Regions from separate parts of the Micromonospora sp. DT178 genome, predicted to be linked through region 4. Evidence: riboswitches for the same ligand, from Rfam matches in the RefSeq annotation. Region 4 holds a riboswitch; each other region holds the start of a gene.
The links. A riboswitch is a leader RNA that binds a small molecule or an ion and turns the genes downstream of it on or off. The one in region 4 is predicted to bind cobalamin.
Positions count from the first base shown of each region.

Region 1: it holds a riboswitch for cobalamin, as region 4 does, so the genes downstream of both, ACLQ22_RS22865 (ribonucleoside-diphosphate reductase subunit alpha) here and cobN (cobaltochelatase subunit CobN) in region 4, are expected to answer to the same signal.
Region 2: it holds a riboswitch for cobalamin, as region 4 does, so the genes downstream of both, ACLQ22_RS09520 (prenyltransferase/squalene oxidase repeat-containing protein) here and cobN (cobaltochelatase subunit CobN) in region 4, are expected to answer to the same signal.
Region 3: it holds a riboswitch for cobalamin, as region 4 does, so the genes downstream of both, bluB (5,6-dimethylbenzimidazole synthase) here and cobN (cobaltochelatase subunit CobN) in region 4, are expected to answer to the same signal.

Region 1 covers NZ_JBNCKV010000013.1:162,757-170,451, reverse strand. The annotation lists gene ACLQ22_RS22875 (N-acetylmuramoyl-L-alanine amidase) at 122-1,219, shown strand; gene ACLQ22_RS22870 (hypothetical protein) at 1,280-1,447, opposite strand; cobalamin riboswitch at 1,511-1,725, shown strand; gene ACLQ22_RS22865 (ribonucleoside-diphosphate reductase subunit alpha) at 1,944-4,289, shown strand; gene ACLQ22_RS22860 (ribonucleotide-diphosphate reductase subunit beta) at 4,325-5,320, shown strand; gene ACLQ22_RS22855 (hypothetical protein) at 5,339-7,695, opposite strand, start outside.
Region 2 covers NZ_JBNCKV010000004.1:167,809-175,503, reverse strand. The annotation lists gene ACLQ22_RS09540 (CbiQ family ECF transporter T component) at 1-397, opposite strand, end outside; gene ACLQ22_RS09535 (hypothetical protein) at 390-1,307, opposite strand; gene ACLQ22_RS09530 (cell wall anchor protein) at 1,304-2,770, opposite strand; cobalamin riboswitch at 2,908-3,047, opposite strand; gene ACLQ22_RS09525 (hypothetical protein) at 3,136-3,621, opposite strand; gene ACLQ22_RS09520 (prenyltransferase/squalene oxidase repeat-containing protein) at 3,657-4,709, opposite strand; cobalamin riboswitch at 4,810-4,933, opposite strand; gene ACLQ22_RS09515 (MFS transporter) at 5,288-6,520, shown strand; gene ACLQ22_RS09510 (M23 family metallopeptidase) at 6,733-7,539, shown strand; gene ACLQ22_RS09505 (SanA/YdcF family protein) at 7,691-7,695, shown strand, end outside.
Region 3 covers NZ_JBNCKV010000029.1:33,283-40,977, forward strand. The annotation lists gene ACLQ22_RS30995 (type II secretion system F family protein) at 1-389, shown strand, start outside; gene ACLQ22_RS31000 (hypothetical protein) at 416-619, shown strand; gene ACLQ22_RS31005 (TadE family protein) at 830-1,237, shown strand; gene ACLQ22_RS31010 (TadE/TadG family type IV pilus assembly protein) at 1,222-1,701, shown strand; gene ACLQ22_RS31015 (pilus assembly protein TadG-related protein) at 1,698-2,129, shown strand; partial or broken gene ACLQ22_RS31020 (LysM peptidoglycan-binding domain-containing protein) at 2,145-3,320, shown strand; gene ACLQ22_RS31025 (Rieske 2Fe-2S domain-containing protein) at 3,826-4,677, opposite strand; gene bluB (5,6-dimethylbenzimidazole synthase) at 4,787-5,416, opposite strand; cobalamin riboswitch at 5,456-5,653, opposite strand; gene ACLQ22_RS31035 (EamA family transporter) at 5,762-6,679, shown strand; gene ACLQ22_RS31040 (crotonase/enoyl-CoA hydratase family protein) at 6,720-7,484, shown strand; gene ACLQ22_RS31045 (discoidin domain-containing protein) at 7,601-7,695, opposite strand, start outside.
Region 4 covers NZ_JBNCKV010000007.1:138,275-145,969, forward strand. The annotation lists gene ACLQ22_RS15510 (LacI family DNA-binding transcriptional regulator) at 1-141, opposite strand, end outside; gene ACLQ22_RS15515 (MFS transporter) at 299-1,519, shown strand; gene ACLQ22_RS15520 (hypothetical protein) at 1,700-2,035, shown strand; gene ACLQ22_RS15525 (MFS transporter) at 2,203-3,453, shown strand; gene ACLQ22_RS15530 (hypothetical protein) at 3,525-3,617, shown strand; cobalamin riboswitch at 4,022-4,151, shown strand; gene cobN (cobaltochelatase subunit CobN) at 4,638-7,695, shown strand, end outside.

The DNA.
Region 1 (7,695 bases), on a different contig from region 4:
TCGGCCGGCCAGCGGTCGGGCTCGGCGGTTCGGCCGGCCGTAGGAGGAAACCTTCAGATCTCAGATCAAAGGACGTAGACATCTTTCATGTTTTATCGATGTCCCGCTATATTGCCGAGCAGTGTCGATCTCTCCCGATGACGAGGTGCACATGTTCGACAACCCGACGCTTCGGCGGCGTACCCTGTTGGCTGCCGTCGCCGGCGCCGCGGCCGTCCCCATCGTCGCCGGCCCCGCATGGGCGGCGTTGCCGAAGGTCTACATCGACCCGGGCCACGGCGGCACCGACCCCGGCGCGGTCGGCAACGGGCTGCAGGAGAAGGCCCTGACGCTCGACATCTCCCTGCAACTGCGCAACATCCTGCTGGCCAACTGGGGCGTCGACGTCCGCATGTCCCGGACGACCGACATCACCCGCAGCCTGGCGTACCGCACGGACGACGCCAACGCGTGGGGCGCGAACCTGCTCGTGAGCGTGCACATCAACTCCGGCGGCGGCACCGGCTTCGAGAGCTACCGGTACCCGACGGCGGGCGCGGCCACCGTCAACCTGCACAACGCGCTGCACCCGAGGGTGATCGGCGCCATGCGGACGATCGGCGGGGTCACCGACCGAGGGCTGAAGACCGCGAACTTCCACATGCTGCGCGAGGCGGCCATGCCCGCGGTGCTGACCGAGAACCTCTTCATCGACAGCGTCGCCGACTCGAACCTGCTCAAGCGGGCGGACTTCATCACCGCCGTCGCCCGTGGGCACGCCGAGGGCATCGCCGCCTACCTCGGCCTCGGCACCACCAACCCGCCGCCCACGGGCGGCACCATCGTGGACAACGCCACGGCGGGACGGTTCACGGCGAGCACCAACTGGGGCACCTCCTCGTACTCGGCCCAGCGCTACGGGGCCGACTACCGCTTCGCCAATCCGACGCCCGCCAGCGACGCCGCCTGGTTCAAGGTGAACATCCCGACGGCCGGCGACTACCGGATCGAGGTACGCCACCCGGCCGACCCCGGTTACAACAGCGCGGCCCCGCACGTCGTCGTCACCGCCTCGGGCAACCGCACGGTCAACGTGGACCAGCGCTCCAGCGGCGGCGTGTGGCGCTCGCTGGGCACCTTCGGACTGGCCGCCGGTGACCGCAACCTGGTCGCGGTGAGCCGGTGGACCAGCACCCCCGGCTACGTGGTGGCCGACGCCGTCCGGGTCACCAAGGTCTGATTGCACCGCCTGGGGGCGGACCGGGATCGGGTGACCACAGGATCCCGGTCCGCTCGCACGTCAGTGCCAGTTGTGGAACTCGAGCACCTGGCAGACCAGGACCGCGCCGCCGGTACGGGCCGACAGCTCCTCGGCGCGCAGCGCGACCGTACCGAGCGGACGACAGCCTCCGCGCCGCCGAGGGCGGGCATCGACGCGGACGCCGGGCCGGCGATCGACGGGCGTCACCCGGGCCGCCGATGACACGCCCGAGACCGACATGTGGCGTGTGACAACGACGCCAACCCTATATATGGTGTCGGCGCAGCTGGTTCGGCCGCTCATCCGGAGCGGTCGAGGCAAGAGGGAACCCGGTGGGAATCCGGGACTGCCCCGCAGCGGTGAGTGGGAACGACCGCCGTCATCAGCACTGGGCCGCCAGCGGCCTGGGAAGCGACGGCCAGTAGGAGACCGGCGAGCCCGGTCGCGCCCGCGAGTCCGAAGACCTGCCAGTGCGCCGTACGCCCGCATCCGGGTGTGCGGCGGTCCGAGGCCTCGTGGGACGGCCGACGCCATCCCGACGCGTGCCTGCGCGCGTCGTCGTCGGTGTCCGCTCCCCGCGTGCCCAGGAGTTCCGTCTGGGATCAAGGCTCGCGAGGAGTGAGTGGTGACAGTCACCGAGGTTGTTCCGGCCGACGGCACGGCGGTCGACGATGCGGCCGTGGCGGGCCAGCGGCGGCCGCAGATGCGGGTCCGCAAGCGCGACGGCGGCACCGAGGTGGTCGACGTCAACAGGATCGTCCGCGCGGTCGAGCGGTGGGCCGACGACCTCGCCGACGTCGACCCGCTGCGGGTGGCGACCCGGACGATCAGCGGCCTGTACGACGGGGCGACGACGGCCGAACTGGACCGGCTGTCCATCCAGACCGCCGCGGAGATGATCGGTGAGGAGCCGCAGTACTCGCGGCTGGCGGCCCGCCTGCTGGCCGGGTACGTCGACAAGGAGGTCCGCCGGCAGGGCATCGGCTCCTTCAGCGAGGCGATCCGGCGCGGCCACGCCGAGGGCCTGATCGGCGACGACACCGCGGCGTTCGTCGCGGCCCACGCGAGCGCCTTCGACGCCGCCGTCGACCCGCGCGGCGACCTGCGCTTCGAGTACTTCGGGCTGCGTACGGTCTACGACCGGTACCTGCTTCGCCACCCGACGAGCCGGCTGGTGCTGGAGACCCCGCAGTACTGGCTGCTGCGCGTGTCCTGCGGCCTGTCGCAGGCACCGGACGAGGCGATCGAGTTCTACCGGCTGATGTCGAGCCTGGCGTACCTGCCGAGTTCGCCGACGTTGTTCAACTCCGGCACCCGGCACACCCAGATGTCCTCCTGCTACCTGGTCGACTCCCCGCGCGACGAGCTCGACTCCATCTACCAGCGGTACGCGCAGGTGGCGAACCTGTCGAAGTTCGCCGGCGGGATCGGCATCGCGTTCTCGCGGGTCCGCTCGCGGGGCGCGCTGATCAGGGGCACCAACGGGCAGTCCAACGGGATCGTGCCGTGGCTGCGGACGTTGGACGCCTCGGTGGCGGCGGTCAACCAGGGTGGTCGGCGCAAGGGCGCGGCCTGCGTCTACCTGGAGCCGTGGCACCCGGACGTCGAGGAGTTCCTCCAGCTGCGGGACAACACCGGTGAGGACGCCCGGCGCACCCACAACCTGAACCTGGCCAACTGGATCCCGGACGAGTTCATGCGGCGGGTGGAGTCCGACGGGGTGTGGTCGCTGTTCGACCCTGACGTGGTGCCGGAGCTGCCGGACCTGTGGGGGGAGGAGTTCGACGCGGCGTACCGGGCCGCCGAGGAGCAGGGCCGCTACGTGCGGCAGGTCCCGGCGCGGGAGCTGTACGGGCGGATGATGCGCGCCCTCGCACAGACCGGCAACGGGTGGATGACGTTCAAGGACGCCGCGAACCGGCTGTGCAACCAGACCGCCGAGGCGGGCAACGTGGTGCACCTGTCCAACCTGTGCACCGAGATCGTCGAGGTCTCCAGCGACGCCGAGACCGCCGTGTGCAACCTCGGGTCGGTCAACCTCGCCGCCCACCTGGGCGCGGACGGCATCGACTGGGAGCGGCTGCGCGCCACCGTCCGCACCGCCGTGACGTACCTCGACCGGGTCATCGACATCAACTACTACCCGACGGCGCAGGCGGCGGCGAGCAATCCCCGCTGGCGTCCCGTCGGGCTCGGCCTGATGGGCCTGCAGGACGTGTTCTTCGCGCTGCGGCTGCCGTTCGACTCCCCGGCCGCCCGGGAGCTGTCCACCCGGATCAGCGAGGAGCTGTACCTGACCGCCCTGGAGACCTCCGCCGACCTGGCGCGACGCGCGGGCGCCCACCCGGCGTACGGGCAGACCCGGGCGGCGCGCGGGCAGCTGCAACCCGACCTGTGGGGCGTGACGGGGACCCAGACGGCGAGGTGGAGCGCGCTGCGGGAGCGGGTCGCCGCGTACGGGCTGCGCAACTCGCTGCTGGTGGCGATCGCGCCGACCGCCACCATCGCCTCGATCGCCGGTTGTTACGAGTGCATCGAGCCGCAGGTGTCCAACCTGTTCAAGCGCGAGACCCTGTCGGGGGAGTTCCTCCAGGTCAACACCGCCCTCGTGCGGGAGTTGAAGGCGCGTGGCCTGTGGACGGAGCGGATCCGCTCGGCGATCAAGCGCGCCGAGGGCTCCGTGCAGGACGTCGTGGAACTGCCGGCCGAGGTGCGGGAGCTGTTCCGTACCGCGTGGGAGCTGCCGCAGCGGGCGCTGATCGACCTGGCCGCGGCCCGCGCCCCGTACATCGACCAGTCGCAGTCGCTGAACCTGTTCCTGGCCGCGCCGACGATCGGCAAGCTCTCCTCGATGTACCTGTATGCCTGGAAGGCCGGGCTGAAGACGACGTACTACCTGCGTTCGCGGCCGGCCACCCGGATCCAGCAGGCCACCGTCGCGCCCGTCGGGCCGGCCCGCGCCACCGGCGTCGTCGCGGCGGTGGCGACCGTCGACGAGGCGCTGGCCTGCTCCCTGGAGAACCCCGAGTCGTGCGAGGCCTGCCAGTGACCACCACGACCACCAGCGAACCGAGGACCACACACATGCTGCTCGACCCGGGGATGGACCTCACCCTCCGCCCGATGCGCTACCCGCACTTCTTCGACCGCTTCCGCGACGCCATCCGCAACACCTGGACGGTGGAGGAGGTCGACCTGCACGCCGACCTCGCCGACCTCGACCGGCTCTCCCCGGCCGAGCGGCACCTGGTCAGCCGCCTCGTCGCGTTCTTCGCCACCGGCGACACCATCGTCGCCAACAACCTCGTGCTCAACCTGTACCAGCACGTCAACTCGCCGGAGGGCCGGCTCTACCTGTCGCGGCAGCTGTTCGAGGAGGCCGTGCACGTCCAGTTCTACCTCAACCTGCTCGACACCTACGTGCCCGACGAGACCGAACGCTTCGCCGCGTTCGCCGCCATCGAGAACATCCCGTCGATCCGGCGCAAGGCGGAGTTCTGCTTCCGCTGGATCGACTCGCTGGGCGAGTTGCGGCAGCTGCGCACCCGACAGGACCGGCGGGCCTTCCTGCTCAACCTGATCTGCTTCGCCGCCTGCATCGAGGGGCTGTTCTTCTACGGCGCCTTCGCCTACGTCTACTTCCTGCGCTCCCGGGGGCTGCTGCACGGCCTGGCGTCGGGCACCAACTGGGTGTTCCGCGACGAGTCCATGCACATGGCCTTCGCCTTCGACGTGGTGGAGACCGTGCGCGGGGAGGAGCCGGACCTGTTCGACGACGAACTGGCCGGTCAGGTGCGGCAGATGCTCGCCGAGGCCGTCGAGTGCGAGGTCCAGTTCGCCGAGGACCTGCTCGGCCAGGGTGTGCCCGGGCTGTCCCTGACCGACATGCGCGAGTATCTGCAACACGTCGCCGACCGGCGGCTCGCGCAGCTCGGCATCCCCGCCCACTACGGCTCGACCAACCCGTTCGCGTTCATGGAGTTGCAGGACGTCCAGGAGCTGTCGAACTTCTTCGAGCGGCGCGTGTCGGCGTACCAGGTCGGGGTGAGCGGCACGGTGGCCTTCGACGACGACTTCTAGTACGGCGGCCGCCGCGGATCACGTCGCCTCCATCGAGAGGTCGAAGGCGGCGTCGCGGACGTCGGCGACCGGGTGCCCGCGCAGCAGGTGCAGCAGGTCCCGCCAGGGTGCGGACCAGCCGTACGCCCGGCCGGCGCCGGCCAGGGCCACCGCGAACAGGCCCGTGGTGGCCTCGCCCCGGGCGGCGAGGGAGCGGGCCGTGGCGAGCACCGCCTCGGCGTCGAGGGCCGTCGGGGAGGTGGTGCGCCCGCCGAGGAGGTGGGCGAGCCGGGCGGCGAGTGCCGGCCGGCCCGCCACCAGTTCCGCGATCGTGAGGATCTCGGCGGTGAGCTGCCCGGATGCCGCGTCGCCGAGCGGCAGCACGCTGGTCAGCAGGGTGCCCGCCTGGGCGACGTACGCGCGGTGCCGGCCCAACTCGTCCGCCGCCCGCCGGACCGGCGCCGGGTCGCGCTGTGGCCCGAGGGCGCGGGACACCGCGGCCACGACGGCGTCGATCCGGCGCCTGGCCGGGCGGTCCCCGGTGGGGCCACCGGGGTTCGCGTCGGCGTCGTCGATGCGCACGAGGTCGCGCAGGGCGGCGGCGAGCACATCCTGCTCGGGGCGGTCCGGGTGGCGCAGCACCGCGTCCACCATGGGGTGTACCCGCTGCCAGTCGTACTGCCCGCCCAGGTCGGTGAGCGCCGCCAGGATCAGGTCGGTGAGGTCGGGTGCCCAGGGCAACCAGTGCACGAGCTGGGGCCAGGCGAGCCGCCCGACCTCACGGTCGGGGCTCGCGCAGGCCCGGGCGACGAGGGCGGCGTAGCGGGGGCGCTCCGGTGCCGCGACCCCGTCGGGCGGGGTCGCCAGCACGGTCAGCGACTCCTCCCGGCTCCCGACGACCGCCTCCTCGAGGATCGGCCAGCTCTCCGGCGCGTGCAGCCGCTGCCGGGCGGCGGCGACGATCGCCGCCCGTACGTCGCGGTGCTGGCCGGGCTGCCGCCACGCCGACACCAGTACGGCCATCGCCTCCGGCGGACCGAAGCGGCCGAGCAACCGGACCGCCTGCTTGCGGCTGGTCACCTTGCCCCGCCCCAGGGCGACGTCGGACAGCGGGGCCACCAGGTCGGCCGGGCGGGTGAAGCGGACGGCGCGGGTGGCGGCGTACAGGGCGACCCTGGCCCGCTCGTCGTCGGCGTGGGACAGCAGCAACGGCAGTGCCTGGTCGGGCCGGTCGGTCCACGGCAGCGCCTCCAGGGCCGCCTCGGCCAGGGTGACGTTCGGCGAGTCGACGTGGCGCAGCACCAGCTCGCGCCCGGCGTCGGGCACCGGCGCGGCGGCCCGCACGGCGGCGGCCCGGTGGTGCAGCGGGGTGCCGGCGTCGGCGGCGAGCCGCGCCTGCAGCCGTACGAACGCCTCCTGCTGGTGGGGCGTCCACCGCTCGGCGTGCACGGGCCGGCCCGGGATCCAGCGGGTGCCGGCGGTGAGGAACGCGCCCTTCGGCGGGTGCCGCAGCACCCGGTCGAGCAGGTCGGTGCGTCGGGCGCTGACGGTCCGCCACACCGTGGGCAGGGTGATGGTCGAGCTGTCGGAGTGCAGCACGTACGCCACCCGCTGCGCCCGGGTGCCCGGGTCGGCCAGCCACAGCTCGACGGCCTCCCGCACGACGGCGGCGACGGTGCCGGGGGTCGTCGCCCGGCGCAGCAGCTCCTGGAGTTCGGGCACGTGCCAGGCCCGCCGCCCCAGGGCCCGGGTCACCGCGAACAACGCGGTGAACTGGCCCCGGGCCATACCGGCCTCGACCCATCCGCGCAGCCGGGCGAAGACGAGCGTCTCCTGGCCGCGGCGCAGCGTCTCGTCGAACCGCCCGAGCGGCGGCAGCCGGTGCCCGCCGAAGAGCCGGTCGAGGGTGTCCAGCGCCCAGCGCAGCAGGGCCGGTTCGTCGACGTGCCGACCCAGCACGCGGGCGGCGAGGGTGCCGAGCGCGGCGAGGGTGCGCGTCGACGCGTCGCGGGTGGTCGTGGCGTCGGCGGTGATCCGGGTCAGCACCTCGACGGCGTCCGCGCGCAGCAACGGGGCCAGGTTCGCCAGCTCCGCCAGCGCCACGGCCCGGACCGGGTCCTGCTCGTTGCGCAGCCGATCCAGCCTGGTCAGGACCTCGGCCGCCGCCGCGGGGTCGCGGCTGCGCCGGGCGGCGGCCAGGAGCAGTTCGTACGCGACGGCCCGGTCGCGCGCGTCGGCGGCGCGCAGGGCGGGGGTGAGCGCCGCCGACGCCGCCGGCCAGGGCAGCAGGGCGCTCCACGAGCGCACCTGCGCCTCGTCGTGGCGGACGTCGTCGAGGGCGAGCACCCGGCGTGCCTCCCGCTCCCGCCAGGCGTGCGGCAGCACCTCCATCAGCG
Region 2 (7,695 bases), on a different contig from region 4:
CGGCGGCGACCGGCCCGAACAGGCGAATTCCCGCCGCCCACGCGGGCAGGGGGATTTCGGGCAGCCGGATGAGCACGTGCTCGCCCTGCCCGCCGCCGAACACGATCCGGAACACCACCCGCATCGCCACGATCACCGCGCCGAGCACCAGGTACATCCGGAACGCCAGCGCCCACGGCGCTTCTCCCCGCCGCCGGACGACCACCAGCGCGGCGACGGCGACGAGCAGGCCCAGCGGCAACGGATTGGTGGTGTGGCTGGCCGCGGTGGCCAGGCCGAGCGCCCACAGCCACCACGCGCCGGGGTGTAGCGCCCGGGGCAGTCGCGCCAACGGGCCCACCGACCTTTGGCCGGCTCCGACGGACATCTCCGCCTGGTGAATGCTCCGGTCAGTCATCCGGCTCGACGGCCCGCCGTCGCCGCGCGGCCAGCAGGCCGCCCACGCCGAGCGCGACCAGCAGCAGCACGCCGGCCGCCGTGCCCACCGGAACACCGCGACCGGCACGGGAGGCGGCGACCTCGGTCACCACCGGCTGGTCGACGGAGCTGCCCGACGGTGAGCCGACGGCACCGCCCGCAGGTGGTGTCGCGGCTCCCGCGATCGGTGTCGGGCCCAGGCCACTGGCCGTCGGCGTGCCGGTGGGGAGCAGCGCGGGCCCGGAGGAGCCCGGCACCGGTCCTGCCGCACCGGGACGGCCTGCGGTGGCAGGGGGTGGCGCGACCGATCCGCCGCCTCCTGCCGGCGGTGGGGCGACCGGGCCACCGCCCTGGGTGGGCGGTGCCGGTGGCGGAGGGGGCGGCGGCGGGGGCACGGGCCGCCTCGGCGCCGCGCCCGGTCGGGGCGCGTCGCTGGCATCGCGGTTGAGGGAGAACGACCAACCCTCGAAGCTGCCGGCCGGCGGCTTGCGGTTGAGCACACCCTTGTCGCTGTACGTCCAGCTGCCGCCGCTGGCCGCGTGCCAGTACGACCAGTAGGCGCTGGCGGGCGGCGTGTCGACGCACTTCTCGGACGCCGTCGACGGCTTTCCCTCGATCCGGCAGACGAACCCCTCGCCCCAGCGCAGCGTGCCGGTGATCTGGAAGCCGGCGTTCTTGAGCGCCGCCAGGCCGGTGGACTGCTCGCCCCGGGCGCACCGCACCACGGTCCCGCCGCCGAGTTCGTTGAAGTCGACCACCACCGTGACGCCGGAGGCGTCCGGGCAGTAGCCGGCCGAGCCGGCGGCCCTGGCGGGGGTGCCCGATCCGACCATCGTGCCGGCGGCGGTGAGGGCGACGACCAGACCGGCGCGGGCGGCCCGGACGGTCATGCCGCCCGCCGACGGCCGAGTACGAGGAGCAGCACCCCGCCCCCGACCAGCAGGAACGCGATCAGCACATAGCTGGTGATCGCCGCGCCGGTCGTCGGCAGCCCGCCGAGGCCGGGGGTGGTCGGGGTCGCACTCGGGGCGGCGGTCGCCGATGCCATGGCGGACGGCGTCGGCGACCCGGTGGTCGCGGACGGGCTCGGTGTCGGGCTGGCAGGCACGGGGGGCGTCGGTGACCCGGTGGGCGTGGGAGAGGTGGTGGCCGTCGGGGAGGCGGTAGGCGTGGGCGAGGCCGTGCCGGTCGGGGTCGGCCCGGGGGACGACGGCGGCGGGTCGAGGCCGATGCGCCCCAGCGGCACCTGGACGAGACCGAGCAGGGCCTGTGCGGTGCTGCGGCGCCACTGGTCCCGTTCGTTGTCCGTGATCCCGGACGCGACGGCCGTTGCCAGGCTGTCGGTGTTGTAGGCGATGGCGCCCGCGTCGGCGGCGGCCGCGCCACCGTCTGCCGCGGTGAGCTGTAGTGCGGCCAACGCGCCCGCGGCCCGCGCGGCCTCGGTGTCGCGGCCGGCGGCGGCGAGAGCCTGTCCGGCCAGGCCGGTGCTGTTGGAGTTCGCGCCGGTGGTCGGGCCGGAACCGCCGAACGACCCGTCGGCGTGCTGCTGCTCCACCAGCCAGTCCGCGGCCTTGCCGGCAGCCGCGGTGGCGCCGGTGGCGCCGTCGGCAGCGGCGGCGAGCAGCGCCTGCACGGCCATTGCGGTCGAGTCGACGTCGAGGGTGGCGCCGGCCTGCTCGTCGCAGGACGGCGACGGGCCGTCGGCGGTGTCGGGGTAGAGCCGGAACCCACCGGCCGCGCACTGCTGCCGGACGAGGAAGTCGACGGTGTCCTGCGGCACGTCGCCGCTGCGAGCCAGGCCCAGCACCGCGAAGGACTGGTCGAAGGTGTTGCTGGCGTCCGGGCCGCTGTCGGCGGTGGTGCGGCTGGTGATTCGCCCCCGCTGGTGCCCCGCGTCCGCCCCGGCGACCAGCGACAGGGTCTCCGTCCGCAGGTCGAAGCCGCCGAAGTCGGTGGGGTCAGCTCCGGCGGCGGAGGCGGCGTACAGCAGCTTCGCGGTCGCCCCGCCGTCGGTGAAGCCCGGGATGCCCCAGTCGTCGTAGCTGTTGTAGGACCGCACATGCGCCGCCACCTGCGCCGTCGCGGCCTGACGGACCGGCGCGTCCACCCCGGTCGCGGACAGAGCGAGGATCCCGTCGACGGTCAGACCCCAGTCGGGGCCGCCGAGCGGGCCGGGCAGCACCCCGTCGGCGAACTCACCGGCCAGCCAGGAGGCGGCGTCGCGCGCGGCGGCGGCGTGGGCCGGGGTGGGCGCGGCCACGACGGTCAGGGGTACGGCGGTGAGCGCGGCGATCGTCGCCGCCGTGGCGGCGAACACGCCGACACCGAGACGCCGGGAGCGGGACCGGGACATGAGAGGTGCCTTTCGCAGAGCGGTCGGTGGAAGCTCCGGAAAGCACCCGGGGACAGCGACACCCCGCTCGCATGATGCGATGAGCGGGGTGGAGCGGGCCTCGGTGGCCCGGACTTCACCCTGTGAACCTCGACAGTGGAAGCCGCTCGTCCCGGGCGAGGCATTCCGGCTCGCGAGGCCGAAGCCTCGCTCACGGTTGCGGGTCAGCGCCGGCTTCGAACCGGCTTCCCCCCACACGGGACGTATGCAGTTGTGGACCCGGTGTGCACCGGGTGCCGACACCGTACCGCCCGCACGTCTCGCGACGCCAGGGGCGGTGGCCGACACCCGGTGCAGCACCGCGGTCACGCCGTGTGCGGCTCCGGTCAGGGCGCGGCGATGCTCGGCGGGGCGCCCGCGCCGAACGACCAGCCCTCGACGGTGCCCGGGGCCGGGTTGTAGCTGCTCGCGCCGGACGTGCTGTAGGACCAGGCGCCGCCGCTGGAGGCGTGCCAGTACGACCAGTACGCCGTGACGGGCGGGGTGTTGACACACGGATCGGTCGCGACGGTCGGCTTGCCGTTGATCCGGCAGACGAATGCCAGCCCCCAGCGCTGGGTGCCGGTCACCGTGAAGCCGGCGCCCTGGAGGGCGGCCACCCCGGTGGCCGGATCGCCCGGGGCACAGGCGACCTGGACGCCGCCGCCGAGCGCGGCGAAGTCCACCACGACGGTGACGCCGGAGGTGCCGGTGCAGGCGGCGGCCTGCGCGGCCCGTGGGGCGGGTTCGACGGCGGTGAGGGCGACGGTGGCGACGGCAGCGGCCAGCAGGCCGGCGAGTCGTGCGCGCACGGTGGATCGGTGACGGAACACGGTTCCTCCTGGAATCGGGTGAGCGACGGGACGGGTCACGGGCAGGCGGGGATTGGCGTGCCCGGGGTGGCGCCGGCCGCGGACAGCCGGGCGTACCCGGTGCCGGTCAGGCCGAGGACGGCCTGGCCGGTGGCCCGGGCGGCGGTGCCCGGGTCGAAGGTGCCGCCGTCGAAGTCGACCGCGCCCCGGTCGGCCGGTGCCCCGGCGCAGCCGACCTGGAGCCCGGCGAGGAACACCCGCGCCCGTGCCCAGGCCAGCGGTCGGTGACCGTCGTGCAGCGCCTGCGCGGCGAGGCCGGTGCTGTTGGCGTTCGGGGTACCGGCGGCGTTGGCGAAACCGCCGTCGGCGCGCTGCACGGACAGCAGCCAGCTCAGCCCGGCGGCGGCGTCGGTCGGGCGGTCGGCGACCCGCAGCGCCTGCACCGCGAGCGCGGTGGCGTCCACGTCGGAGGTGCAGACCGGTTGCGCGGGCAACGCCGGGTAGCCGCCGTCCGGGCAGCGGGTGCCGGCCAGCCAGGCGGCGGCCGCCGGGGGCGGGCCCTGCGAGGTGTGGTCCAGGGCGAGGAGGGCGAACGACTGGCTGAACGTGTTGCTGTAGTCCCCGTACGCCGACCGGTCGGTGAACCGGCCGCTGGGGTCCTGGAGCGAGCGCAGCCGGGCGATCAGGTCCACGCCGCCGATGTCGGTCGGGTCGCCGCCGCGCACCTGGACGGCGAGGGCGAGCTTGGCGGTCGCGCCCGCGTACGCCTCGGTCGTGCCGTCGCCGACGTAGGCGTCGCGGATGTCCGGTCGGGTGACCCAGGCCAGCGCCCGGGCCCCCGGGTCGTCGGCGACGCCGGCGGCGGCGGCGGCGAACACCGCGTCGAGGGTCAGCCCCTGGTCGGGGTAGGCGACGCCGTCGAAGACCACCTCGAGGCGCTCGCCGTCGACGAGTTGCCGGGCCAGCCAGCCGGCCGCGGCCTCCGACCGACCGACCCCGGCGGGCGAGGTGGGGGAGACGTGGGCTGATGCCGGTGTCGCGAGGGTGAGGGCGGTGAGCACACCGCAGAACAGGGCGAGCAGGCGGTGCCGGCTCAGGCGGACGACCATCGGAAGCGCCTTTCCGGCCCGGCGGTCGTCAGAAGCCCGACGACCACCGCAGCGTGGGGTCGACCGGGACTCCGACCCGTGGGCCACGACGGGTGGGGGAGCGGATTCCGCGCGTACGTCGGGTATTCGGGCTTGCCGTCAGAGGTGCATCTCGACGGCCTACCGTTGCGGGCCAGCGCCGGACTTCGACCGGACTTCCCCCATACATACGCGCTGATTGAGTTGTGGCGTCAGTCTCGCCGGGCACGCGCTTCCGTGTCAATGCGTCGTCCACTGCGGACGCACAGTGGCCGTTGGCGGGGCGGTCGCCGACCGCGGACGCGTCCGGTCCGGGCTCAGGTGGTCCATTCGGTGACCACGGTCGGGTCGCCGGCGGTCGCGTCGCCCCTTAAGATCTCAGCTCATGTCCTCTCCGCGTAAGTCCTAGCTGTCACGCTGCGACACGCGGGTGAAGTCTGCCCTTTTTCGGCGGCTTCTGGTGATTTTTCTCGCTGCGATGCCGTGCGTCGCCGCACCCGCGTGTCTGTCGAGCCCGTGACGGCCCGCCGAGTAGGCGCATTCATCGACAGGACTTCACCATGGACAACCTCACCTCGACGCCGCGACGACACCTGTGGCGCCAGCGCGACTTCCGACTGCTGGTCGGCGGACGGTTGGTCTCACATCTGGGTGACCAACTTCAGTTCCTCGCTCTGCCTCTTCTCGTCGTGGCCCTGACCGGATCCTCGACCCAGGCCGGCATCCTGCTCGGCCTCCAGACTGCGGTCTACATCGTCTTCGGGCTGGTGGCCGGCGCCCTGGTCGACCGCTGGGATCGCAGATCCACGATGATCTGGTGCGAGATCGGCCGTGGGACGCTGACCGCCACCGTGCCCCTCGCCGCGGCGCTCGGCGCGTTGGGCATGCCGCAGCTGTACGCCGTCGCGCTGCTCAACGGTGTGCTCAGCACCCTGTTCGCAGCGGCGAACAGCTCGGCGCTGCCGAACATCGTCGCCAGGAGTGACCTGCCTGGCGCGCTCGCAACGATCGGGGCGATGTCCAACGCGCTCCGGATCGTCGGCGCCTCCGTGGCTGGCATCGCCTACGCCGTGGGCCGGGTGGTCCCGTTCGCGATCAACGCCGCCTCGTTCCTGGCCTCGGCCGTGTCCCTGCTGACCATCCGCGCCGACTTCCAGCAACAATCGGCCACGTCGGCCTCGCCGCGCGTGCTCCTGGCCGACATCGGTCACGGGCTGGCCTGGCTGTGGCGCAATCCGGTGATCCGGACGCTGGCTCTGCTCGACGCGGCGGACAGCCTGCGGTACGGCGCCGGCTACCTGCTGATCATCATGCTGGCCCAGCGCCTGGACGCGAGCCCCACGCAGGTCGGCATCGTCTTCGCCGGCGCAGCCGTCGGCGCCCTGTTCGGGAACCTGCTGGCACCAGCGCTCAGCCGCCGATTTCCACTCGGGGCGCTGTCCATCACGATGCTGTGGATCGAGGCGTCGGCCTTTCCGTTCTACGCGACAGCGCCGACGTGGTGGCTGCTCCTGGTCGTGGCGTTCGCGGAGTCGGTGGTCTCGCCGGTCTACAACGTCGCGCTTGACTCCTACCGGCTCGCCATCACCCCCGACGCGCTCCGGGGCAGAGTGACCAGCGCGATCGACACCCTCACCACCGGAGGCGCGGCAGTAGGGGCCATGGCCGGCGGTGCCTTGATCGCCCTGCTCGGAGCGCCGACGCTGACCTTCGTCCTGGCCGGATGGCTCACGCTGCTCGCACTCGCCGCGACCCTCAGCAGAACCGTCCGCACCGCCACCGCCACAAGCTGACGCGATGTCCCCCCGGGCGGAAACCGAGTCTTGACACCAACGGAGTTCGATCCCCTAATATCCAAGATCCCAGATGCACGCGGGCTCGCTGGTTCGCCGCCGAAGGGGTTGGTCAGCCCGTCCCGAACCAGCGGCCCGGAACTGAGCAGAAGTCACGGTCGGTGGTCTCCCCGGTGCGGATCGTTCGTCATCCATTGTGAGCAAGGGGCCGAATGCAGACGTTCGACGAAACATCGCCGGGGGATGGGGCGGCGTCGCGTGGCATCGACCGTCGCCATCTGCTTGGCCTGGTCACCGCCACGCTGGCGGCCGGCATCATCCCGGAGGCGTGGCTCGCGGAAGCCGCGTACGGCGCGACGCCGAGATGGAACCGGCCATTCGACAAATGGGTCCCGATCACGTCCTCGTATGGGATGCGGACAGATCCGATCACTGGCGAGTCCAGGATGCACAACGGCACCGACTACAGCTACTCGGGGATTCTCGGCTATCCGATCCGTTCGATCGCGGCGGGCACGGTGACCAGCGTCTCGTACAGCGCGAGCGGCCTCGGCCACAACGCCACCATCACGCACGCCGATGGTTGGCGGAGTGTCTACGGGCACATGCGGGAGGCTCCCAGAGTCGGGACGGGCGCGCAGGTCGCCGCCGGCCAGCACATCGGCAACGTGGGATCGACCGGCCGCTCCACCGGCGCGCACCTGCATCTTGAGATCTTCCAGCCGAACGGTCAGCGAATTAACCCCGAGTCGGTTCTCACGGGTGCCCCGTACGCCGGGGCGCCCGGATCTCCCCCCGAGATTGTCACTAAGGATGGACTGATGTACCTCATCTGGAGCACCGGCGGCACCGGTTACCTGGTCACCCCCAACCGCGTCATCGGGCTGCGGTCGATGGCGCACTACAACCTGTTCAAGCGGATCATCAACTCGAACCAGGCCGCCGCCCAGCCTGAGGTCTTCAACGCGCTGGAGATCGACCAGATCAACGCGTACCTCAACGGGACGGTGCCTGCCTGATCCATCCCGGGGGTGACCTCGGAGACGCCCGGCCGGCTCGCTGCATCGGAAGCGGGCCGGCTTCCGGCATCGCATGGTTGACCGCTCGGCCGGCGACCGCGCACGGCCGGGGGCGGGACCGGTCGTCGGGCGGCCCTGGGATACTCGCCCCATGCG
Region 3 (7,695 bases), on a different contig from region 4:
CCCTCCAGCTCTCCGCCGCGCACGGGCCGGTGCAGTCGCTGGAGCGGGCCGCGGCGGTCTGCGACGGCTGGGTCTTCGACCGCATCTCCGAGTCGCTGCGGATCGCGCAGATGCAGATGCACTCGCCGTGGGACGAGCTTCGCGACCTCGCCGAGCGCATCGGCATCGCGGAACTGGGCGACGTCGGGGCGATCATGCGCTCCTCCGGCAGCGAGGGCGCGCAGGTGCACGAGACCCTGCGCAGCCGCGCCGACTCGCTGCGCGACCAGATCCGCACCGACAACCTGGCAAGGGCCGAGGGGGTGACCAGCCGGCTCGACATCCCCGGGGCGCTGCTCGTCTTCGTCCTGCTCGGCTTCGCCGTCTATCCGTTCATCGCCCGCCTGTGATCCGCCCCCGAGAGAAGGAGCACGTCATGTCCGTCATCACCCGCCTGCACGTCGCGCTGTCGACACGCCTGGCCGAGCTGCGCGAGGACGGCGAGCGGGGCGACAGCCCCGTACCGACCGCAGTGATCATCTTCGGTCTGGTCGCCGTCGCGATGGCGGTCACCGCCGCCGCCCTCGGTGCCGCCAACGACTGGATGGACAACATCCCGACCCACCAGGACCCGAAGTAACGCCGGGCCGTGCGCCGAGCAGACTCCGTCCCGGGACACCGGGCGGCCACCGCCGCCCGGCGTCCCGTCCCGGCTGCCGCCCGGCTCCCCGGCCCGGCCGCCGGCCAGCGCCTTGTGCCGGGGGCCGGCCGGGGCCCTGTGCCGGGGGTCGGCCAGAGCCTTGCGCCGGGTGCCGGGCGGGGTCCTGCGCCGGGGGCCGTCCGGCGCCTTGTGCCGGCCGTCCGGCGGCGGCTCGTGGTCGGCGGGGTCGACCGGGGGGCCAACCCGGTCGAGTTGGCGGTGGTGATGCCGGTGATCCTGCTGCTGCTCTTCGCCTCGATCCAGACCGCGGCCTGGTTCGTCGCCCGCTCCACCGCGCTCAACGCCGCGCAGAGCGCGGTCAACGCGCAGCGGCTGCACCAGGCGCCAGCCGGGGCCGGTGAGGCCCGGGCCGTCCGGTTCCTGCGGGCAGCCGGCGGCTGGCTCGTCGGCTGGGACGATCCCGCGCCGAGCTGCCAGACCACCACGACGGAGGTGACCTGCACGGTGCGCGGGCGGTCCCTGTCCGTCGTACCCGGGGTCAGCTTCCCGGTGCACCAGACCGCGCACGGAACCGTGGAACGGTGGACCACGCCGTGAGCCGTACCGCCGAGCGGGGCTCGGTCTCGATCGAGGTGGCGGTGCTCGCCCCGGCCTTCATCGCGCTGATCGTGCTGGCCGGCGTCGCCGGGCGTACCGCCGTGGCGGCCGAGGCGATCGACGCCGCCGCCCACGACGCCGCCCGCGCCGCCTCGATCTCCCGGGACGCCCGCACCGCCCGCGCCGAGGCCCGGGACGCGGCCCGCCGGCAGCTCGGCTGGCGCGGCCTGAACTGCGCCGGCACTCCCGAGGTGACCTTCAGCGGCGCGGTACGCGGCGCCCCCACCAGCTTCGACGCGGCGTTCCGCAGCCCGGCCGGGCAGGACGCCTCGGTCACCGTCCGGGTCGCGTGCACCGTCTCCTACGGGGACCTGCACCTGTCCGTCCTGCCGGGGATGCCCGCCGGCAAGCGCGTGTCGGCGAGCTTCACGTCGCCGCTGGACCGCTACCGGAGCCGGGGATGACCGCCGTGGCCGGCCGGCACGACCAGGGCCGGGTGAGCATCTTCCTCGCGGTGGCGATGGTCGGCGTCCTCTCCGTCATCGGCCTGGCCTTCGACGGCGCGGGCCAGCTGCGCACGTTACAGCGGGCCGACAACCTCGCGGCCGAGGCCGCCCGCGCCGGCGGCCAGGCCATCGACCGGGCCACCGCCATCGAGGGCGGGCCGACCCGGATCAACCGTCCCCAGGCCCGCCGGGCCGTCGCCGACTACCTCGCCGCCGCCGGCGCCGCCGGCCACACCGTCAGCTTCCCGGTCGTCGACGGGGAGACCCGGGTCCGGGTACGCGTCACCGTCACGCACCGCAGATCCATGCTCGGCCTGTTGGGCTTCGACGAGACCGTCACCGTCTCCGGCGAGGCGACCGCGCGGCCGCTCACCGGGGCACCGTAGGAAGGGAAGGCAGCCATGGCCGCATCGGGGCGTTCCGCCGTACGGCGGACCGGACGCATCCTGACCGGGTTCGGCGCGCTCGTCGTGCTCTGCGCGGTGCTGGTCGGCGCGCCGGTGGCGCTGCTCGCCCTCGCCGGCAACCCGTTGCCCGATCACCTGCCCACCGTCGCGGAGATCGGCTCGACGTTGACCAGCCGCGACGACGGGCGGCTCTTCCTGCGGGCGCTGGCGCTGGCCGGCTGGTTCGGCTGGGCCACGTTCGCCTTCTCCGTCCTGGTCGAACTCGGCGCGCAGGCGCTGCGCCGACCCGCGCCCCGGCTGCCGGGAATGAGTCGCCAGCAACGGGCCGCCGCCGCGCTGGTCGGTTCGGTCGCGCTGATCCTCGCGGCCAGCCCGGCGGCGAGCGCGGCGACGGCGGTCGCCGGCCCGTACGCCCTGCCGGCGGCAGCGGCCGCGACCGCGCAGCCGGCTGTCGCGGAGGCCGCCTGGCCTGGTCCGGCCGCGCACACCTGGTCCGCCTCGGCCGCCCAGGTCGCCCGGCCCGCCTCGGCCGCTCCGCCCGCCCTGCCGCTGTCGGCCGCCCGGCCTGCTCAGCCCCCGACGACTGTCCCGGTTGCACGGCCGGCATCGGCCGCCTCGTCCGCGCCGGCCGACCTGTCCGCGCCGGCCGACTCGGACGACGGTGTGGCGGTCTACCGGGTGGCCCGGGGCGATCACCTGGGCGCCGTCGCCCAGCGCTACCTGGACGAGTTCGCCGACTACCGGGAGTTGGCAGAGCTGAACCGGCTCGGCGACCCCGACCGGATCCACCCCGGCCAGTTGTTGAAGCTGCCCGGGGACGCCGAGGACCGGGGGGCCCGCCGGCACGCCACCGGCCGCCTCGTCGCGCGCCCGACCCCGCCCGCTCCCACCCGGCCGGCCCCGCAGCCGGCGCCGGGGAAGGTCGCTCCCGAGCGGGCGACGCCGCCCCCGCCGGCCGCCGAGGCCCCGGTGCCGCCGCCAGCGGAGTCGGATGCCGGTCAGGCCCCGACGGTGACGGTGGGAGCCGCCCGGGCCGGCGAACCCGATCGGGTGAACAGGCCCCTCGCGGTCTCCGCCGTCCTGGCGGTGGCGAGCATCGTCGGCGCGCAGATCGGCGCGGTCCTGGGCCTACGCCGCCGACCGGGCCACGTACCGGCCGGCGCCGCCCGGACCACGGCCGCCGCCCGCCGTGGCACCGCAGCACGCGGCACCACCACGACCAGGCGCGGCCCGGGTCGCCGGGACATCGGCACCACCCCGCGCGGCAGCGCGACCTCGGCAGACCGGGGCGGTACGGACACCGGCACCCACGACTCCGCACACCCGACCGGTCACGGCTCCGCGTACGCCAGCGGCATCGTTCGCGCGGGCACGACCGCCCCCGGCACGGCCACCGGCGCCGGCACCTACGACGGCGGGCTGACCGCTGGCGCCCGCGACGGCGATCTGACCGGCCACGGCCGAACCCACCCGGGTCCGTCCCGCGACACACCGATCGGCCGCCACCGCCGCCCGTGACCCACCCACCCGGCTCGCACCTGCCCAACCGATACCGCTCTGGTGATCAAGAGGTTTGGTCACGGCAGGGAGATCGAACTCGACCCAAACCTCTTGATCGACATCGGAGGCCAGGGCCGGAGAGCACGGGAGCCGGGCGGGCGGCGCAGGGTGTTGGTCAGGGGAGGCGGGTCTCCAGGACGCCGTTGACGACGCGGGTCGGCAGGATCTGCTGGTCGTTGCCGGACGGGCCGTGCACGACCTCGCCACCGTTGAGGCGGAACGCGCTGCCGTGCCACGGGCAGACCACGCACGCGTGCCCGTCGATCTCCTGCACCTCGCCCTCGCCCAGCGGGCCGCTCTGGTGCGGGCAGCGCTCCAGCATCACGGTGACCTCGTCGCCGTGCCGGTAAAGGATCACCGAGACGTCGTCGACCTCCCGGGTGATCAGCTTGCGCTCCGGCAGGGCGGCCATGTCCGCGATCGAGTGCCAGCCGTCGCTCATCCGGTGCAGCTCGGAGATGCTCTGGTTGACCTGCGCGCCCTGCTTGTACGCCAGGTGCCCGCCGAGGTACGCGCCCATGCTGGCGGCGCCGAGCCCGAGGAAGCCGAGCGTACGGCCGAGGTTGTGCCGGCCGGTCATCCGGGCGGCCACCGAGCCGGCGTAGAACGCCAGGCCGACGCTGTTGGAGGCGGCGTGCACCAGGCCGACCCGGCGCTGGTCGCGGGCCAGTGCCGCCCAGTCGTTGAGGCCGGCGACCGCGGCCGGGAGGGCGCTGACGGTGCCCACCGTGCACAGGGTGGTGGCGGCCCGGCGCTGTCCCGGCATGAGGTCCAGCACCGCCGTGCTGATCCACGCGCCGACCGGCACCTGCACCATCGCCGGGTGCAGCGGATGGCCCAGCCAGACGCCGTGCAGCAGGTCGCGGACCCGCTGCGGTCGGAGGGTGGCCTGGACGGCGCGCTGCAACCGGTCGCCAACCCGGTCCAGGCCGGATGCCTGCTCGATCTTCGTCAAGAGTGCTCGCACCCGTACCGACTTCCCGGCAGGAGCCGCCGCAAACCGGTCGGCGGTGACGGATCCGCAGCCGTACGTGATCGGGCCCCCGCAGGCCCGTAACGGGACGCCCTCACCGAGGTCAGCGCTCCCGTGCCGCCCAGCGGTCGTGGTGGATCGCGTCGGCCAGCGGGCGCTTCTGCCGCCAGCCGTGCCGGGCCAGGTCGGGTACGGGCTCGAAGTGGGTGACCGGCCCGAGGCAGAGCCACGCCACCGGCCGGATCCCGTCGGGGATGCCGAGCAGCTCGGCGAGCCAGGGCTCGCGGTAGAACGACACCCAGCCCACCCCGAGCCCCTCGGCGGTGGCGGCGAGCCAGAGGTTCTGGATGGCGAGGCAGGTCGAGTAGAGCCCGGTGTCGGCGATGGCGTGCCGGCCGAGCACGGCGGGGCCGCCCCGGGACTGGTCGTGGGTGACCACCACCGACAGGGTCGACTCCAGGACGCCGTCGATCTTGATGCGGGCGAACCGCTCGGCCGCCTCCCCGTCGAGCGTCGCGGCGAACGTGTCCCGCTCGGTGCGGACGTGCTCGTGGAACCGGCGGCGCAGCTCCGGGTCGCGCACCAGGACGAAGTCCCAGGGCTGCGAGTAGCCGACGCTCGGCGCGGCGTGCGCCGCCGCCAGCACCCGGTCCAGCGTCTGCTCGGGCACCGGCGCCCCGGTGAACTGGGCGCGGACGTCCCGGCGGCGGTGGATGACGTCGTACAGATCCAAGGCAGGCTCCCGCTGCGCTCGGCCCACGCCACACCTGACGCGGGCACCGGACGCGAGGCCGGTCTTCGGACTCCCGGATCGACGCCTGGCCGTCCGCCTTCCCGGCCCGGGCGGGCCAGTGGCTGCGCGTACGCGTGGACGGTGGCTCCCCGGTCACCGCGGCGGGCCCGTGCCGGATTCGCACCGGCTTCCCGATTCTCCCCGCTCGCGCGGGGCACCTCACATGATCGTGCCATCGGGATGCTAGCGCCGCCCGGCCCGTCCCGGTCCGGCGGGCAGCGCGGTGCACCCGCGGCAGTGGAAATCCGGTCGCGGGCCGCCCGCCGCGGTACCACTGTGGTCCGGGTGTACGCACTCTCCTCCCGCCCGCTGCCGGCCGGTCGACCGGCGACCCGACTGACTCTCGCGCTGGGACAGCCCCGGGCCGTGCCGCCCCCGTTGCTGATGCTGCTGGGCATGCTCTCCACCCAGGTCGGGGCGGCCGTCGCCAAGCAGCTCTTCGGCAGCACCAGCGCCGGCGGTACGACCACGTTGCGGCTCGGCTTCGCCGCGCTCATCCTGCTGGTCCTGGTCCGGCCGGGGCTGCGCCTGGGCTGGCGCACCGCCGGTCTGGTCGGGGCGTTCGGGCTGGCCCTCGCGGTGATGAACCTCGCCTTCTACGCGGCCCTGGAACGGGTGCCGCTGGGGGTCGCGGTCACCATCGGCTTCGCCGGGCCGCTGCTGGTGTCGCTCGCCGGCAGCCGCCGGCTCGCCGACGTGGCGTGGGCGGCGCTGGCCGGCGGGGGCGTGCTGCTGATCAGCGGGCTCGGCGGGACGGGGGTGGACCGGCTGGGGCTGCTGTGCTGCGTGGCCGTCGCGGTCGGCTGGGCCGCCTACGTGCTGCTCGGCAAGGCGGTCAGCGCCCGGGTGCCGGGCAGCCGGGGCCTCGCGCTGGGGATGGCGGTCGCCGCGCTGGCCGTGCTGCCCTTCGGGGTCGCCGGCAGCGGTACGGCGCTGCTCGACCCGTGGACCCTCGCGCTGGGCGCGGCGGTGGCGCTGCTGTCGTCGGTGCTGCCGTACTCGGCGGAGATGGCGGCGCTGCGCCGGATGCCGGCCCGGGTCTTCGCGGTCCTGCTCAGCCTGGAGCCGGCGATCGGGGCGCTGGTCGGGCTGGCCCTGCTCGGCGAGCTGCTGGCCTGGCCGCAGGCGGTCGGCGTGGCCTGCGTGGTCGGCGCCGCGCTGGGCGCCACCCTGGTCCGCCCGGGCCGGTCCGCCCCGCACTGACGCCTGGCGCCGCCGGCACCGCCGGGGGCATGCTGTCGCAATGGGGGTACGCGTCGAACGCGCCGCGGCGGTGACCACGGTGATCCTGGACCGCCCGGCGGCCCGCAACGCGGTCGACGGGCCGACCGCCCGGGCGCTGGCCGACGCGTTCCGCGCCTTCGAGGCCGACCCCGACGCCTCCGTGGCCGTGCTCTGGGGGGCCGGCGGCACGTTCTGCGCCGGGGCCGACCTGAAGGCCATCGGCACCCCGAGCGGCAACCGCGTCGAGGCGCAGGGGGACGGCCCGATGGGCCCGACCCGGATGACGCTCAGCAAGCCGGTGATCGCCGCGATCTCCGGTCACGCGGTTGCCGGCGGGTTGGAGCTGGCGCTCTGGTGCGACCTGCGGGTGGCCGAGTCCGACGCGGTGCTCGGGGTGTTCTGCCGGCGCTGGGGGGTGCCGCTGATCGACGGGGGCACGGTCCGGCTGCCTCGGCTGATCGGCGAGAGCCGGGCGATGGACCTGATCCTCACCGGCCGGCCGGTGCCGGCCGAGGAGGCGTACGCCATGGGGCTGGTGAACCGGCTGGTCGGGCCGGGCGAGTCCCGGGCGGCGGCCGAGCGGCTGGCCGCCGAGCTCGCCCGGCACCCGCAGACCTGCCTGCGCAACGACCGGGCGGCGCTGCTCGCCGGCGCCGGCCTGCCGGAACCGGCGGCGCTGGAGGTGGAGCTGGCGTACGGGATGGAGTCGCTGGCCGCCGACGCGGCGGCCGGCGCGGCCCGGTTCGCCGCCGGCGCCGGCCGGCACGGCACCCCGGCCCACTGACCGGGCCGAGGCCCGACCAGCGCGACCCGAACGACGGGTCGGGCGGTGCGGCCACCGGATGTCCGGTGACCGCACCGCCCGAAAGATCGGCCGCCGCCCGGGGCGACCGGGGTGGGTCAGTTGCGGTTGATGGTGAACGTCGAGGTGGTGTTCTGGATGTCCACCGCGTTGTTGCTCAGGCGAAGGTTGTTGAAGGTGACCGACCCGACGG
Region 4 (7,695 bases):
GTCGGCGGCGACGGTCACCCGCTCGCGCGCGGCGGGGGAGGCGTAGCCCTTGCCGGCGATCACCCGCGAGGCGGTGGCCCGGGAGACCCCCGCCGCCCGGGCGACGTCCTCCAGGGTCGGTGGTCGGTGTGTCGTCGTCATCCCGGTCCTCCCCGTGTTCGGCCGTCGCGGCGTGGACGGTCGACCGAATCATCCCTCTCCGGCGCGCTGACGGTAAGGGGCGTGGCCGGGTTGCTCTGAGAGCGCTCTCAGGTGTGGGATCGGGCGGCAGACGACCCGAGGCGAGAGGACCGCCATCGTGAGCCACACCGCCGCCCCGCCCGCCGCGCCGCGCCCGGCCGTACCCCGGGGGGTGCTGGCCGCCCGCACCGGCGTGGCCGTGGTGTTCGCGCTCAACGGCCTGGCCGTGGCCACCTGGTTCTCCCGGGTGCCCGCCGCCCGGGACGCGCTCGGGCTCAGCGCGGGCCGGCTCGGGCTGCTCCTGCTCGCCATGTCCGTCGGCGCGCTGCTCGCGATGCCCACCGCCGGCCTGGTGGCCCAGCGGCTGGGGGCGGCCCGCACGGTCGCGCTCTCCACCCTGGTCGTCGCGGCCGGGTTGACCGTGACCGGGGTCGCCGCCCTGGCCGGGTCCCTGGCCGGGGTCGCGGTGGGGCTGTGTGCCCTCGGTTACGGCTCCGGCATCTGCGACGTGGCGATGAACGTCGAGGGCGCGGCGGTCGAGCGGCGGCTGGGGCGTACCGTCATGCCCCGTTTCCACGCGGCGTGGAGCCTCGGGTCCGTGGCCGGGGCCGGGCTCGGCGCCGGGGCGGCCCGCCTCGGCGTGCCGGTCGCCGCGCACCTCGCCGCGCTGGCCGCGGTGGTGCTGCTCGGCACGCTGCTGGCCGTCCGGTCGTTCCTGCCGGCGGCCGTGAGCGGCACCGCCTCCGCGTCGGCCGCCCCGGCGGAGCGTCGCCGCGAACTGCTCGCCGCCTGGCGGGAGCCCCGCACCCTGCTCGTCGGCCTGCTGGTGCTGGTGTCGGCGTTCGCCGAGGGCAGCGCCAACGACTGGCTGGCGGTGGCCTTCATCGACGGCCACGACCTCAGCGAGGCGGCCGGGGCCGCGGTCTTCGGTGTCTTCGTCGTTGGCATGACCCTGGGCCGCACGGCGGGCACCGTCGCGCTGGACCGGTGGGGTCGGGTGCCCGTGCTGTCCGCCACGATCCTGCTCGCCACGTTCGGCGCGGGCGTGGCGGTGCTCGCCGGCTCCGGGCCGGTGGCGATCGCCGGCGTCGCGCTCTGGGGGATCGGCGCGTCGCTGGGCTTCCCGGTCGGGATGAGCGCGGCGGCCGACGACGAGCGGCGGGCGCCGGCCCGGGTCAGCGTGGTCGCCGTGATCGGGTACACGGCGTTCCTCGCCGGCCCCCCGCTGCTGGGCCTGCTCGGCGACCGGGTCGGCACCCTGCGGGCGCTGCTCGTCGTGCCGCTGTTGCTGCTGCCCACCCTCGCCCTGGTGCCGGCCACCCGCCCGCCGGCTCGCTGAGCGGCCACCCGGGCAGGTGGCCCGCTGAGCCACCGCCCGCCGGCCCGTGCTCGCTCGCCGTCCCGCGAAGGGCGGGCCCGGGGGCCACGACCGGGGCGCGCAGGTGGCTCCCAGGTGGGGCGCAGGCGGTTGCCAGGTGACGGTGCTGCACTGGGAGGACGCCGAGGAGAGGAGCCGGGCATGGGCTGGTTCAACCGGCGGCCGCGCGCCGCCGACGCGACCCCGACGAAGCTCGACCGCGAGGCGACCCGGGAGGACCTGGCCGCGCTGGAGGCGTTCGTGGCCAGCCGCCGGGGCGTGGAGTTCTACCTGGAGCCGGAGACCACGGCGACCGACACCACCGTGGTCGCCATCGCCCACGACGGCGAGTGGATCCGCCGGCGCACCGGCTCGCCGCGCGCCGCCGGGTCCATCGCCCGCAAGCACGCGGTGCCGCTGTACGAGGCCGCCCGCACCGGCTACCCACAGCGGATGCGGGCGTGGAACCGGGCCCACCCGGAGCGCCACGCCCGCTGACCGGCCGGGGCGCCACGCCCGCTGACCACCCGGAGCGCCACGCCCGCTGACCGGCCGGGGCGTCACGCCCCCTCGACCGGTACGCCCGAGACCACTCCGGCCCGCTGCCCGCTGCCCGCCGGCCGTCACGGGCCGCTCCGTCGGACCCGGCGCGGTAAGGTGCCCCGATGGCTGATCGGTCCCGGTCGCTGGGCCGTCCCTTCTGGACGTTCTGGACCGCCGCGGCGCTGGCCAACCTGGGCGACGGCATCCGGGTGGCCGCCTTTCCGCTGCTCGCCGCCGCGCTGAGCGACAACCCGGTGGCGGTCGCCGCGGTGGCCGCGGCGCAGTTCCTGCCGTGGCTGGTCACCGGCCTGCTGGCCGGCGCGCTGGCCGACCGTCGGGCGGCCCGTGCACTGATCGCCGCCGCCGACGCCGGCCGCATCGTGGTGCTGGCGGCGGTGGCCGTGGCCGTGGCGACGGGCGTGGCCTCGATCGCGCTCGTGGTCGCCGCCGCCTTCCTGCTCGGTGTCGGCGAGACCCTGCGCGACACCGCCGCCCAGACCGCGATCCCCCGACTGGTGGACGACGCACAGTTGGAGCGGGCCAACGGCCGGCTGGTGGCGGGTGAGATCGTGGGCAACGAGTTCGTGGGTCCGCCGGTCGGGGCGATGCTGTTCGTCGTCGGCGCGGCGCTGCCCTTCGCCGTCAACGGCGCCTCGCTCGCGCTGGCCCTCATGCTCGTGCTGTCCCTGCCGCTGAGCCTGGCCCGCCCCGGCCCGGCACGGTCGGGCGCCGACGGGGACGGGCGGAGCGCCGCCGCCGCCGACCCGGCCAGGCGCGGGGCGCTCGCCGGGCTGCGGTGGCTGGCCCGGCAACCCGTGCTCCGTACGCTGGTGGTCGTCGGCGCGGCAGTCGCCGCCGCGGACAGCGCCTGGTTCGCGATCTTCGTGCTGTACGCGCGGCAGAGCCTCGGTCTCGGCGCGCTCGGCTTCGGCCTGCTGCTGGCGACCGGCGCGGCCGGCGGGCTCGCCGGCTCCCTCGTCGCCGACCGGCTGATCGGCCGGTTCCGGCACCGTGCCGTGCTGGCCTGGTCGATGGCGGTCACGGCCGGGACGCCGGCCCTCCTGGCCGTCGCGCCGCACCGGATCGCCGCGGTGGTCGTCGTCGTCACCACCAGCGCGTCGTTCGCGGTCCTCAACGTGGCCGCGCTGTCGGTCCGGCAACGCCTCGTGCCCGGCGACCTGCTCGGTCGGGTGGTCGCCGCCTCCCGGATGCTCTCCTACGGCTGCACCGCGCTCGGGGCTCTCGCCGGCGGGGCGCTGGCCGCCGGCCTGGGCATGCGGGCCCCCTTCCTGTTCAGCGCGACGGTGGCGGTCGCCGCGACCGCCGCCTGGTGCGTCGCGTCCCGCCCCACCGCGCCGGGCGATCCGGCCTGACGGGGAGGACGTCCGCCGGCCGCCCGGCGGGTGCCCGGACGGCTCGACGGGGTGACCGGCGGGAGCGGGAGGTGTTGACGTTGATCACCCGTGGGACGTCCAACGCCGAGATCGAGCGGCACCTGCAGCTCAGCCGGGGCACCGTGAAGACGGCCGGTTGCTGACGAAGCTGGCCGCCCGCGACCGGGCGCAACCGGTCATCGCGGGCTACGAATCGGGGCTCGCCGACCGGTGAGCCGACGTCGACCGTGGTCGAGGTCCCCGTCACCACGTCGGGCGGGCGGGGACGCCTCCCGCGCGCCGCAGCCTGCCTGCTCGGGAAGCGGAACGGCACGCGGGCGCCGGGGTGCGCGCGGATGCCGGGACGCTCGGCCCGTGCGCGTTCCGGGGCCGCCGTCGCCGTATTCGACGGCCCGAACCTTACATCGGCCGACGACAATGCGAAAGGCGTGCCTGAATGGGCGTCGCGATCGTTCCTCGTCGATCGATACGAGGTGCCGTGAGCCGGGGTGGGGTGGCGTTGACCGGCGGCCCGGGGTGTGGCAGCATTCGCGGCCTGACGGCAGTGAAGGAAGCCGGTGCGATTCCGGCGCGGTCCCGCCACTGTCACCGGGGAGCGATCCCCCCTCGCGAGTCACGGCCGTGCGTGCGCGGTTGGAAGGCCGGGGGAGAGCGTCGATCCGGGAGCCAGGATACTTCGGCCGTCGGAGTGATTCCAGGGCGTGGACACCCGAGGAGGACCCGATGACGCACCGCGTCTCCCCCATCGACGATCATCGTTGCATCGTGCCCGGCCGTGCCAGCGGCCCCGCTGGCGGCAGCTCTCCCGCGGGCGGCCGCATCGCCGCACAAGGCCGCATCGCCGCACGAAGCCGCATTTCCGCGCCGCCGGCCAGTCGCCGGGCCGCCGCGCGCCCGCCGGCCCGCACCGCGCCCGCCGTCGGTCGCCCGGCACCCGGTGGCGCCCGCACCGTGACCGGCCGGGTCGCCGCCGTGCCCGGCCGGGTTGCCACCGTGACCGGGCGCGCCCTCACCGCGTACCGCTGACGCCCGCACCGCGCCGCCCGACCCCGCGGGCCCGCCGGTGAGCGGGCCACCGGCCCGTCGTACCCGCTGAACCGCGCCCATCCCCGCATCGCCCGGTCGTCCCGCGTCGACCCGGGCGTCACTCTCCGGAGCTGTCCGTGCGCATCCTGCTGCTGTCCACCGCCGACACCGACCTGCTCGCCGCCCGCGCCAGCGACGCCGACTACCGGCTCGCCAACCCCGCCCGGGTCGCCGCCGACGCCGTGCCGGCGCTGCTCGACGGCGTCGACCTCGCCGTCGTACGCCTGCTCGGCGGCCGGCAGGCATGGCCGGACGGGCTGGCCGCGGTGCTGGCCTCCGGCGTGCCGACGGTCGTGCTCGGCGGCGAGAACGTGCCGGACGCGGAGCTGATGGCGGCCTCCACCGTGGCCTCCGGGGTGGCCACCCAGGCGCTGGCCTACCTGGTCGAGGGCGGGCCGGAGAACCTCGCCCAGCTCGCCCGTTTCCTCTCCGACACGGTGCTGCTCACCGGCGAGGGCTTCGCCCCGCCCGCGCCCACCCCGACGTACGGCATCCACGGCGAGCGGCCCGCGCGGCCGGACCGGCCGACGGTCGGGATCGTCTTCTACCGGGCGCACGCCCTCGCCGGGAACACCGGATTCGTCGACGTCCTCGCCGACGCGGTCGACGCGGCCGGCGGCGACCCGCTGCCCATCTACTGCGGCTCGCTGCGCGGACTCACCGCCGGCGCGGGGCCGCTCGGGCTCTTCGCCCGCTGCGACGCCCTGCTGGTCACCGTGCTCGCCGCCGGCGGCACGGTCGCCGCCGACGCCTCCGGCGGAGGGGACGAGGACGCCTGGGACGTGGGCGCGCTCGCCGCCCTGGACGTGCCGGTGATCCAGGCGCTCTGCCTGACCAGCACGCGCGAGCAGTGGGCCGCCAGCGACGCCGGGCTGTCCCCGCTGGACGCCGCGATGCAGGTGGCGATCCCCGAGTTCGACGGCCGGATCGTCACCGTGCCGTTCTCGTTCAAGAAGATCGACGCCGACGGGCTGTCCACCTACGCCGCCGACCCCGAGCGGGCCGCCCGGGTGGCCGGCATCGCCGTGCGGCACGCCCGGCTGCGGCACGTGCCCCAGGCCGACAAGCGGCTCGCGGTCGTGCTCAGCTCGTACCCGACGAAGCACTCCAGGGTCGGCAACGCCGTCGGCCTGGACACCCCCGCCTCGGCGGTGCGGCTGCTCGCCGCCCTGGCCGACGCCGGCTACCACCTCGGCGACGCGCCGGTGCCCGACGACGGCGACGCGCTCATCCACGCCCTCATCGCCGCCGGCGGCCACGACGTCGAGTGGCTCACCCCGGAGCAGCTCGGCGCCGCCGAGGCGCGGGTGCCGGGGGAGACGTACCGGCGGTGGTTCGCGCAGGTGCCGGCGGAGCTGCGGGAACGGATGCTCGCCCACTGGGGCGAGCCGCCCGGCGGGCTCTACACCGACGGCGGCGACATCGTGCTCGCCGGGCTGCGCTTCGGCAACGTGGTGCTGCTGATCCAGCCGCCGCGCGGTTTCGGGGAGAACCCGATCGCCATCTACCACGACCCGGACCTGCCGCCCAGCCACCACTACCTGGCCGCGTACCGCTGGCTGGCCGCGCCCGTCGCCGACGGCGGGTTCGGCGCGGACGCCGTGGTGCACCTGGGCAAGCACGGCACCCTGGAGTGGCTGCCCGGCAAGGGCCTCGGGCTGGCCGCCGACTGCGCCCCGGACGCCGTCCTCGGCGACCTGCCGCTGGTCTACCCGTTCATCGTCAACGACCCCGGCGAGGGCACGCAGGCCAAGCGGCGCGCGCACGCCGTCGTCGTCGACCACCTCGTGCCGCCGATGGCCCGCGCCGAGACGTACGGGGACCTGGCGAAGCTGGAGCAGCTGCTCGACGAGTACGCCACCGTGCAGGCCCTCGACCCGGCCAAGGTGCCGACCCTGCGGGCCCAGATCTGGGAGCTGGTACGCGCCGCCGAGCTGCACCACGACCTGCACGCCGAGCGGATGCCCGACGCCGACGACTTCGACGACTTCGTGCTGCACCTCGACGGCTACCTGTGCGAGGTCAAGGACGTGCAGATCCGCGACGGCCTGCACATCCTCGCCGCCGCGCCCACCGGCGAGGCCCGGGTCAACCTCGTGCTCGCCGTGCTGCGCGCCCCGCAGGTCTGGGGCGGCGCCCGCGCGCTGCCCGGCCTGCGGCAGGCGCTGGCCGGCGCGTACGGGCTGGACGAGCAGGCGCTGCTCGCCGCCCCCGGGGAGCGGCTCACCGTGCCCGAGGCGCTGACCGAGACCGTGGAGGGGCCGGGCGTCACCGCCGCCGACGCGGTCGACCTCATCGAGGCCCTGGCCCGCCGGCTGGTCGTCGGCATGGAGACCCTCGGCTGGGACGCCGACGCCGTCGACGCGGTGGTCGGGGAGGTGGCCGGGCGGGCCGTACCGGACGCCGCCGCGGTGCTCCGTTTCGCCGCCACCGAGCTGGTGCCGCGCCTGGACCGTACGACCGACGAGATCGATCGGGTGGTGGGCGCGCTCGACGGGCGGTTCGTGCCGCCCGGCCCGTCCGGCTCGCCCACCCGGGGCCTGGTCAACGTGCTCCCCACCGGCCGGAACTTCTACTCCGTCGACCCGAAGGCCATCCCGAGCCGCAACGCCTGGGACGTCGGCGTGGCCCTGGCCGACTCGCTGCTCGCCCGGCACCTCGCCGACACCGGGGAGTACCCCCGCTCGGTCGGGCTCACGGTCTGGGGCACCAGCGCCATGCGCACCCAGGGCGACGACATCGCCGAGATCCTCGCCCTGCTCGGCTGCCGCCCGACGTGGGACGACCGGTCCCGCCGGGTCACCGGCGTCGAGGTGGTGCCGACGGCGGAGCTGGGCCGCCCCCGCGTCGACGTCACCGTGCGCATCTCCGGCTTCTTCCGCGACGCCTTCCCGCACGTGGTCGCGCTCATCGACGACGCGGTGCGGCTGGTGGCCGCCCTGGACGAGCCCGCCGAGCAGAACTTCCTGCGCGCGCACGTCGCCGCCGACCTCGCCGAACACGGCGACGAGCGGCGGGCCACCGCCCGCGTCTTCGGCTCGAAGCCCGGGGCGTACGGGGCCGGGCTGCTGCCGCTGATCGACGCCCGCAACTGGCGCAGCGACGCCGACCTCGCCGAGGTGTACGCCGTCTGGG